Regions from separate parts of the Arthrobacter sp. 05N425 genome, predicted to be linked through region 2. Evidence: predicted binding sites of a transcription regulator. Region 2 holds the regulator's gene; the other holds the start of a gene.
What was found. The regulator LexA, encoded in region 2, represses DNA repair genes until DNA is damaged. The targets are predictions, from matches to a motif close to TCGAACANNTGTTCGA.
Positions count from the first base shown of each region.

Region 1: the regulator LexA is predicted to act here: its motif matches at 1,649-1,664, upstream of AC1DGE_RS02005 (DUF6504 family protein).

Region 1 covers NZ_JBFTMU010000001.1:440,947-445,357, reverse strand. Annotated here, with positions in the region: gene AC1DGE_RS02025 (hypothetical protein) at 1-406, shown strand, start outside; gene AC1DGE_RS02020 (VOC family protein) at 403-825, opposite strand; gene AC1DGE_RS02015 (chorismate mutase) at 840-1,166, shown strand; gene AC1DGE_RS02010 (hypothetical protein) at 1,182-1,568, opposite strand; gene AC1DGE_RS02005 (DUF6504 family protein) at 1,714-2,043, shown strand; gene AC1DGE_RS02000 (DNA polymerase III subunit alpha) at 2,040-4,411, shown strand, end outside.
Region 2 covers NZ_JBFTMU010000013.1:49,009-53,419, forward strand. Annotated here, with positions in the region: gene AC1DGE_RS14175 (histidinol-phosphate transaminase) at 6-1,124, opposite strand; gene AC1DGE_RS14180 (LysM peptidoglycan-binding domain-containing protein) at 1,226-1,570, opposite strand; gene lexA (transcriptional repressor LexA) at 2,022-2,771, shown strand; gene AC1DGE_RS14190 (ATP-dependent DNA helicase) at 3,027-4,411, opposite strand, start outside.

The DNA of each region.
Region 1 (4,411 bases), on a different contig from region 2:
CTTGGCGGAACTGGCGGCCAACGGGGCCAACCGTGAGTTGCAGGAAGAAGCTGGAGTTCTGGCCAGTGAGATCCAAGAGAGCTACTTCCTAGGCTTCGGACGCTGGCTTGAAAAGGCGGCGCGTCCCGAACTCATGACATTGAGTTTGCTCTCCGTGGACTCGCACGTTCTGGAACAGCGGATGACGGGGAAACTCGAGAGACCGTTCGTTCGCGGACGGACATTCACCAGGCTTGTGGGTGAACCGAGCGAATGGGGATCGTCGCCGGAAACAATGCTCGAGCCCCAGTACCGGGGAAGACTCTCCCTGCCGCTTTCAGTGGGGCTTGCCCTTTTGAAAGAATTCGTCGCAGCGGGCGGCCCGTCTGCAGAAGTGTTTTCGAGCCAGGTCATCGGCGGCGACTAGACCGTGACCTTGCCGCCGGCGTCGACCGTCCAAGTGGGGTTGAAGGCGACCTCCCAGCGGAAACCGTCCGGGTCCGCGAAGTAGCCCGTATAGCCGCCCCAGGGCTGGGTCTTCGGCGCGGCCACGACGACGGCGCCGGCGGCCTCCGCCTGGCGCATCGCCTGGTCCACCTCGTCAGCGCTGCCCACGTTGTGGCTCAGGGTGATGCAGGGGATGCCGGCCGGGGGATCGGTGGCGGCCTCGGCCTGCATCTGCCCGGCGTCCCAGAGCGAGAGGATAAGCCCGTGGTTGACCTGCAGGAAGAGCACCTCGCCGGAAACCTCCCGGTGGACCGGCCACCCGAGGCCCTCCACGTAGAAGCGGCGCGAGGCGTCAACGCTGCGGACACCCAATGAGATGAAGTCGACTCGTGGTTGCATCGTTCGATACTGTCATGCACATGTCCACACATCACCGTGACGCCAAAGACGCCCAGGCCGATAAGGAACAACTCGCCGCCGTGCGGGTGGCGGTCGACGAGGTGGACGAGCAGATCGTCGCGCTGATCGGCCGGCGCGAACGGCTCATCCGGATTGCCGGCACCCTGAAGGCGGACAGTGCCGAGGTGCGGGCGCCCGGCCGCGTGGAGCGGGTCCTAGAACACGTCAAGGCGACGGCTGAGCAGAAGGACATCGACACCGAGATCGTCGAACAGACCTACCGGGCCATGATCGATTCCTTCATCCGGCTTGAGCTGGACGTCTACAAAGCCTCCAGCTAGGGCTGGTCGACTCAGCTAGAGCGACTCTTCGACGGGCACGTTGGCCTGGTACTCCCGGCCCTCACAATCGCTGTAGGCCGTCATCAGATGGCCCTTGGCCAGCCCCATCACCGTGCTAAGCGGAAAGTTGCCGGTGATGGTGTTGCCGGAGTGCTCCACACCCTTGAGGTCGAAGTTCTCTTCCGTGCCGTCATGGCTGAAACAGAAGAAAGAAACTGCCTCGCCGTTCATGAACTCGATTTCCATCCGGCGCTGGTGCGAATGGTCCGGGGTGGCCGCCACGAGCCCCACCACATAGGCCCCGGAACTCGGGATATTCCCGTCTATATCGAACTTCGCCACCAAGGTTGAATCCTTGGCGGCGATGCTTACGTGCTTCAGGAGTGCGCTATGGGAGCTCATAGCTCAATCCTGCTACCTGCGCTTGCGTCCGTCCACCCCCATCTAGGTTTTGTCCCGGGCCCGGCGTAGACTTGAATTGTTCGAAGATATATTCGAATACCCTCTCAAGATTCTTGCCAGAGGTCAGCGTATTCCGGGAGGCACCATGGGGATGTTCAGCGAGTCGGTGGACGTCGCGTGCACCCCGTCCGGCCAGCCGCTGTCCCTTGACTGGGGCGGCCGGCACTACGACGTCTGCGCCGAACCGGTCCGCTGGTTTGAGCGGCGGCAGTGGTGGGCCGAGGAGCAGCGGGCTCCGCTGGGCAGCGGCCCGGGACTGGTGGACCACGAGATCTGGCGGATCCAGGTCCGGGACGCCGGTAACCCGGAGGACACCCTCACCCTGGACCTGAGCCGACATCTGGGCAGCGGTCGCTGGCGGCTGCTGCGGATCCACGATGCCCTGCGCACTATCAGGAAGCCCGAGTCGGCATGAGCTTCACCCACCTGCACGTTGCCACCGCCTTCAGCGCCCATTACGGGGTGTCCTGGCCGGAGGAACTGGCTGCTGCCGCCGCCGCGGACGGGGCCACGGCGCTCGCCTGCACGGACCGTGACGGGCTTTACGGCACGGTCAAGCACCTGAAAGCCTGCATGGCGGCAGGGCTTGACCCAGTCGTGGGGGTGGACCTGGCAGTCTTCGACGACGACGGCGACCTCCGCACCCAGCTCGGCGGCCGCGTCGTCGTACTGGCGCACGGGCACAACCGCGGCGCCGGCTACCGGGCGCTGTGCCGGCTGGTCTCCGACGCCCACGCCCGCACCACGGGCAGGGCCGGAGGAATGGTGCCCGTCGCCGTGACCAGGGCGGAACTGGCCTCCCGTGCCCTCGACCCGCAGACCCTCGAACCGGTGCTGACCGTGCTGATCGGCCCGGACTCCGATGTCGGCCGCGCGATGGGCGGCCGGCGCTACCTCCGGCCCCGCACGTTCTTCAAGCGCTGGCTGGACGCCATGCCGGCGGGAACTCTCGCCGCTGAGGTCGTCTCGCAGCTCAGCCCGCCCGGCGAGCCGCTGAGCACGGCCCACGCGGTGCGAATGCTCAAGCTCGCCGCGGAACACGCAGTCCCCGCGGTGCTGAGCAACGCCGTGCGCTACTGTGCCGAGGACGGTGCCGCGACGGCGGACGTGCTGGACTCCGCCCGGACACTGAAATCCCTGCCCGAGCTCTCCGCCGCGCCGCAGCTGCAACCCAACGGGCAGGCCTGGCTGAAATCCTCCGCGCAGATGCTGCGGCTGGGCCAGGAAATCATGCACGCCGCCGGCTACGGCGCCGCGGACCTCAAGAGCCTGCTGGCACACACCGAGGCGCTCGCGGACCGCTGCCGGATGGATCCGGTCACGGACATGGGATGGAAGCAGCCCGTGGTCCCGGAGGCCTCGGTGATCGGAATTGCGGGGGACCCGCTCGTGGAACTCACGCAGCGCTGCGAGGCCGGCATCAGCCGACGCTTCCCCGGGATCGCCGGCAAGCCAGCCGAAGAAATGCGCGCCCGGCTGGAGCACGAACTGCGGATCATCGACAGTCTTGGTTTTGCCTCCTATTTCCTGACGGTGGCCGAAGTGTCCCGGATGATCCTGGACATGGGGGTCCGGGCGGCAGCCCGCGGCTCGGGCGCCTCCAGCCTGGTCAATTTCCTGATCGATGTCAGCCAGGTCAACCCGCTGCAGCACGACCTCATCTTTGAACGATTCCTGTCCCGGGACCGCGCCACCCTGCCGGACATCGACATCGACGTCGAAAGCGCCGAAAGGCACAACGTCTACCGGAGGATCTTTGAGCGCTTCGGCTCCGAACGCGTCACGCTGATGAGCATGCAGAACGGCTACCGCGCCCGCGGGGCCGTCCGCGACGCCGGCCTGGCCCTTGGCATGGACGGCGGCGACATCGACGAGATCGCCAAACAGCTGTGGCGGTTTTCGGCCCGGAACTTCCGTGAGGCCCTGGTGGAGAAGCCGGAGCTGAAGGAATTCGCCGGCCGGGTGGAGCAGCGGGACTTCACCGAAAACCAGCAACTGGACCTGTTGGTGGACCTGACCGAACGGCTGGACCGGCTGCCGCGGCACATCTCGATGCACCCCTGCGGGGTCATCCTGGGCGATGCGACACTGCTGGACCGCACCCCCGTGCAGCCCAGCGGCCTGGGCCTGCCGATGAGCCAGTTCGACAAGCACGACATGGATCCGATGGGCATGCTCAAGCTCGATGTCCTTGGCGTCCGGATGCAGAGTGCCATGGCGTTCGCGGTCCGGGAGGTGATCCGGCTGCACCCGTCCAAGGCCGWGGTGGTGGCGGCCGGCCGCCACCCCGCAGGCCCGGACGGCGCCGGCCCGGACTACATCGCAGCCGACGGCCGCATCGACCTCAACGCCGTCCCGCTCGACGACGAACCCACCTATGAGCTGATCCGCAGCACCCACACTCTGGGCTGCTTCCAGATCGAATCCCCGGGCCAGCGGGAACTTATCGGCAAGCTGGCGCCCCGGGAATTCAACGACCTCATCATCGACATCTCGCTGTTCCGGCCGGGGCCGATGAAGTCGGACATGGTCCGGCCCTTCCTGGAACACCGGCACGGCTTCGCGCCGGAGGTCTACCCGCACCCGGACCTCAAGCCGGTGCTGCAGGAGACGCACGGCGTCACCGTCTTCCATGAGCAGATCCTCAAAACCTTCGACGTCATGACCGGCTGCGGGCTGGCCCGGGCCGATGAATTCCGGCGGGCCCTCGGCAACGAGGTGCTCGAGGGCCGGGTGGAGGATTTCTTCCGCCGCGAAGCCCGGGCCCGGAACTACACCCCCGA
Region 2 (4,411 bases):
TAAGTCTAGGCGGACTGTACTTCGTGGCCGGTCAGGATCCGTTCCAGGGCTTCCAGAAACGCTGTGGTTTCCGTCTCAGTTCCGGCGGTCACGCGGAGGTGGCCGGGAATGCCGACGTCGCGGATGAGGACGCCGGCGTCGAGCAGACCCTGCCAGGTCTCGTGCGGGTTCTCGAGGCCGCCAAAGAAAACGTAGTTCGAATCCGAAGCGGCCGGCTTGAGGCCCATCCGGGTCAACTCCGTCACGATCCGGTCCCGCTGGCGCTTGATGTCCTCGACGTCTGCCATCAGCGCGACGCGGTGGTGCAGGGCGGCCAGCGCCGTCGCCTGGGTGATGGCGGAGAGGTGATACGGCAGCCGGACCAGCCGCAGGGCATCCGTCACCTCCGGCGCCGCCGCCATGTAGCCGAGCCGGGCGCCGGCCAGGGCGAAGGCCTTGCTCATGGTGCGTGAGACGATCAGCCGCTCCCGGCCGGGCAGCAGCGCCAGGGCGCTCGGCGTCCCGTCGTGGGCGAACTCGTGGTAGGCCTCGTCGACGATGACGATGGTCTGGCTTGCTTCTCCGGCCTCGTAGACCGCCTCGACCACGTCAAGCCCCAGGCCCGTGCCGGTGGGGTTGTTCGGCGAACAGAGGAAGACGACGTTGGGCTTCAGCTCCCTGACCTGGCGGGCCGCCGAGTCGGCGCTCAGCCCGTAGTCCTCGGCGCGTACACCGACGATGTATTCGGTGTCTGTGCCAGCGGCGAGCAGCGGGTACATCGAGTAAGTGGGAGGGAAGCCGAGCGCGGTCCGTCCCGGGCCACCGAAGGCCTGGAGGATTTGCTGCAGTACTTCGTTCGAGCCATTTGCTGCCCAGATGTTCGTGGCGTCCAGTCCGTGGCCGAGATACTCGGCGAGGGCTTCCCGCAGTTCGGTGAACTCGCGGTCCGGGTAGCGGTTCAGTCCCGCAGCGGCCTCCGTCACGGCTTCGGCGATGGCGGCGCGGACGTCCGCCGGGACTCCGTGGGTGTTTTCGTTGACGTTCAGCAGGATGGGGACATCCAGTTGGGGCGCACCGTAGGGGCGCAGTCCCCGCAGATTGGTCCGGAGGGGCAGTCGGTTGAGGCGCTCTAGCTGGTCAGTCACTTGCCCAGTTTAAGTGAGACCCGGCCCCGCCCCGAAACTGTGACCGCGAATGGCCGCCCGGCGGCACCGATGGCCCGGCGCGCCACTCGCCCGGGTAGGGCTTACTTGGAGGGTACGTAGAGCTGCTGGCCGGGGAGGACGCGGCCGGCTCCGAGGTTGTTGAGCTGAACGATGTCGGCGACCACGTCACGGGGGTCGCGCTCCGGGGCGACGGCACCGGCGATGGCCCAGAGTGACTCCCCCGGCTGGACCGTAACGGTGACCGTCGGGGTGAGCGAGAGCTCCGCGGCCGAGTCGGCGGCTTTGGCCGGAGCATTCAGGAAGCCGGACAGTGACAGGACGAGCACGGCCAACAGAACCAGCGGCAGCCCGAAGAAGACGAACCGACCGCGGCGGGTCAGCCGCAGCCGAGCCTGCCGGGCTGGTGCCGCGGGTGCGGCCTCCATGGGGATGGAAACCAGCGAACCGGAAATAGCGCTTACTGCTGACATGAGCTGAGCCCTCCTGGACTTGTCTGTGCCACTGGAAATACCTGTGCCGCCCGGCGTACTCCTCGTACCTGCCGCCAACCGGCCTAACCTTCAAACGCAAAACCCTTGAATGCGAACCCTCAAACCCGAAACTTCGAATACAGAACCGAAACCAGCGGACCGACCCAAGGGTGAAGCTTCGAACACATATTCGAACTTCGCTGTTCCTGTTTTAGCACTTATGAACGAACATTGTCGAGACTCGCTAGAACAAATGTTTGAAAAACCTTGTCGGCTGGCCTACTTTTGAATCACAGGACAACCACTTGTGTTGATGAACATCAGTTGATCAGCGGGGTCTGACATTTTCAGCTCGGCAGGTCCCGGTAGCCACAGCGGCCGGGCGGAATGGAAAGGCATGGCGAACATGGCAGCACAAGCCGCCGGCGGGAGGGCTTCCCAGCGCAGCCCCCAAACCGGCCGGGCGCCGAAAAGCCTGACCGTCCGGCAGAAAAAGATCCTGGAGACCATCCAGCGTTCCGTGACGGACAACGGTTACCCGCCCTCGATGCGCGAGATCGGCGACACGGTCGGGCTCGCCAGCCTCTCCAGCGTCACCCACCAGCTCTCGCAACTGGAAAAGCTCGGCTACCTGCGGCGGGACCCCAAGCGGCCGCGCGCCATGGAAGTCCTCATGCCGCTGACACTGGATGAAGGCACGACCAGGATTTCCGGCGTGGAGAAGTCCAGCGGCCTGCGGGCTGTCGGCGGCCTCGCCGTCTCGGAGCTTGCCAGCGCCACGGACACGGCCATGGTGCCGTTCGTGGGCCGTATCGCCGCCGGCGGGCCGATCCTGGCCGACCAGGTGGTGGAGGACGTGATGCCCCTGCCGCGCCAACTGGTGGGCCACGGCGAACTGTTTATGCTCCGGGTGGCAGGCGATTCGATGATCGACGCCGCCATCTGCGACGGCGACTGGGTCGTCGTCCGACGTCAGAACGATGCCGTCAACGGGGACATCGTGGCCGCCCTGCTCGATGACGAGGCAACGGTCAAGACGTTCCGCCAGCGGGACGGCCACACCTGGCTGCTCCCGCAGAACACCCAGTACGAGCCGATCCTCGGCGACCATGCCGTCATTATGGGCAAGGTCGTCTCGGTGCTGCGCTCCCTGTAGCGCCCCTGCCACACCACTCTCCGGCCGGCCCATCTCCCGGCAGCTCGAAGGCCCCGTCCGCAGTTCCGGACGGGGCCTTCTGCGCTCCCGCCCGGTTCTTGGCACACTGACAGCGCGCCCGCCCGCGCGGTGCCGCGGTGACCCGGCAGTGCCGGTCCCGGGCGCGGAAAAGCGGGCGGGAACGCAAGCGCCGGCCCACATACCCCCGGCCCGGCCCCGGCCGACGGCAGCCTGCGTGGCGGGCCGCTTCACCGGTTACGTGGCGGGCTGCTTGGGGCTCTCCTTGGCGAGGCGTTCCAGGGCGGCCAAGGCCACCGAGGTGTCGGTAGTGGGCCAGAAGGGGGGCAGGGCGGCCCGGAGGAACGCTCCGTACCGTTCGGTGGACAGCCTGGAATCGAGGACCGCCACCACGCCCTTGTCCGACGTCGAACGGATCAGCCGGCCGGCGCCCTGGGCGAGGCGGATGGCCGCGTGGGTCGCCGAGACGCTCATGAAGCCGTTGCCGCCGGACTGGGCCACAGCCCGGGAGCGGGCGGTCATCAATGGATCGTCCGGCCGCGGGAACGGGATCCTGTCAATCACCACCAGGCGGCAGGAGTTCCCGGGCACGTCGACGCCCTGCCAGAGCGACATGGTGCCAAAGAGACAGGTGTCCGGCTCATCGGCGAACTGCTTCACGAGCGCGGTCATGGTCGACTCGCCTTGGCAGAGAATGCTCAGGCCCAGCCGGGGACGCATCGCCTCGGCCGCATCCTCGGCGGCGCGCCGGGAAGAGAAGAGACACAGGGCGCCGCCGCCGGAGGCACGGATCAGCTTCTCGAGCTCATCGAGGGCTTCCGGGGATGTTCCCCGGCCCGGCTTGGGCAGGTGCTTGGCAACGTAGAGGATGCCTTGCTTCGGATATTCGAAGGGCGAACCGACGTCGACGCCCGTCCAGCTGGGTGCGCCCGGGCCCACCAGGCCGAGCCCTCCGGCCGCCGGCTCGAAAGCCGAACCGATCGCCAGGGTTGCCGATGTCAGGACGACTGTATGGTCGGCGAACAGTCCCTCGCGGAGCCGACCGGCGACGCTGAGCGGGGCGATGTTGATCAGGGCCGGCGCGGAGTCATCGGGCTGCGAGTAGCCCTGTTGCGGGTCGAAGCTGCTGTTGCGGGAGAACCAGACCACCTCGCGGTTCTCCTTGGCGGCCAGAAGCCGTTCGCACAGTTCCAGGATCACCATCAGCCGGGACCGCGCAAGCTGCCGGCCGCCGTCGGCCGTGTTGGCGCTGTCCCCCTTTGAATCGGAGAGCGCGGCGCGGCAGGCGTCGCGCAGCTGGTCCACGCAGTCGAGCTGTTCGCTGTTCAGTCCGTTCGGCATCAGGCCGCTGGGAACGCCCTCGATGGCGAGCTCAAGGTTGGACGCGGCGTTATTGAGCGCATCTACCGTGATCCCGGCGTGCTTGCGGGCGCCGGAGGCGGCGGCGTGGACCATGGCCACGGACAGCTGGCCGGACACGGCGCCCGTGACCCGGTCCTGCAGTTCGTGCGCCTCGTCCACCACCACGACGTCGTATTCGGGCAGCACGGCCAGGCCCTCGAAGGCGCTGACGGCCAGCATGGCGTGGTTGGTAACCACCACATCGGCGTCGGCGGCGTTCT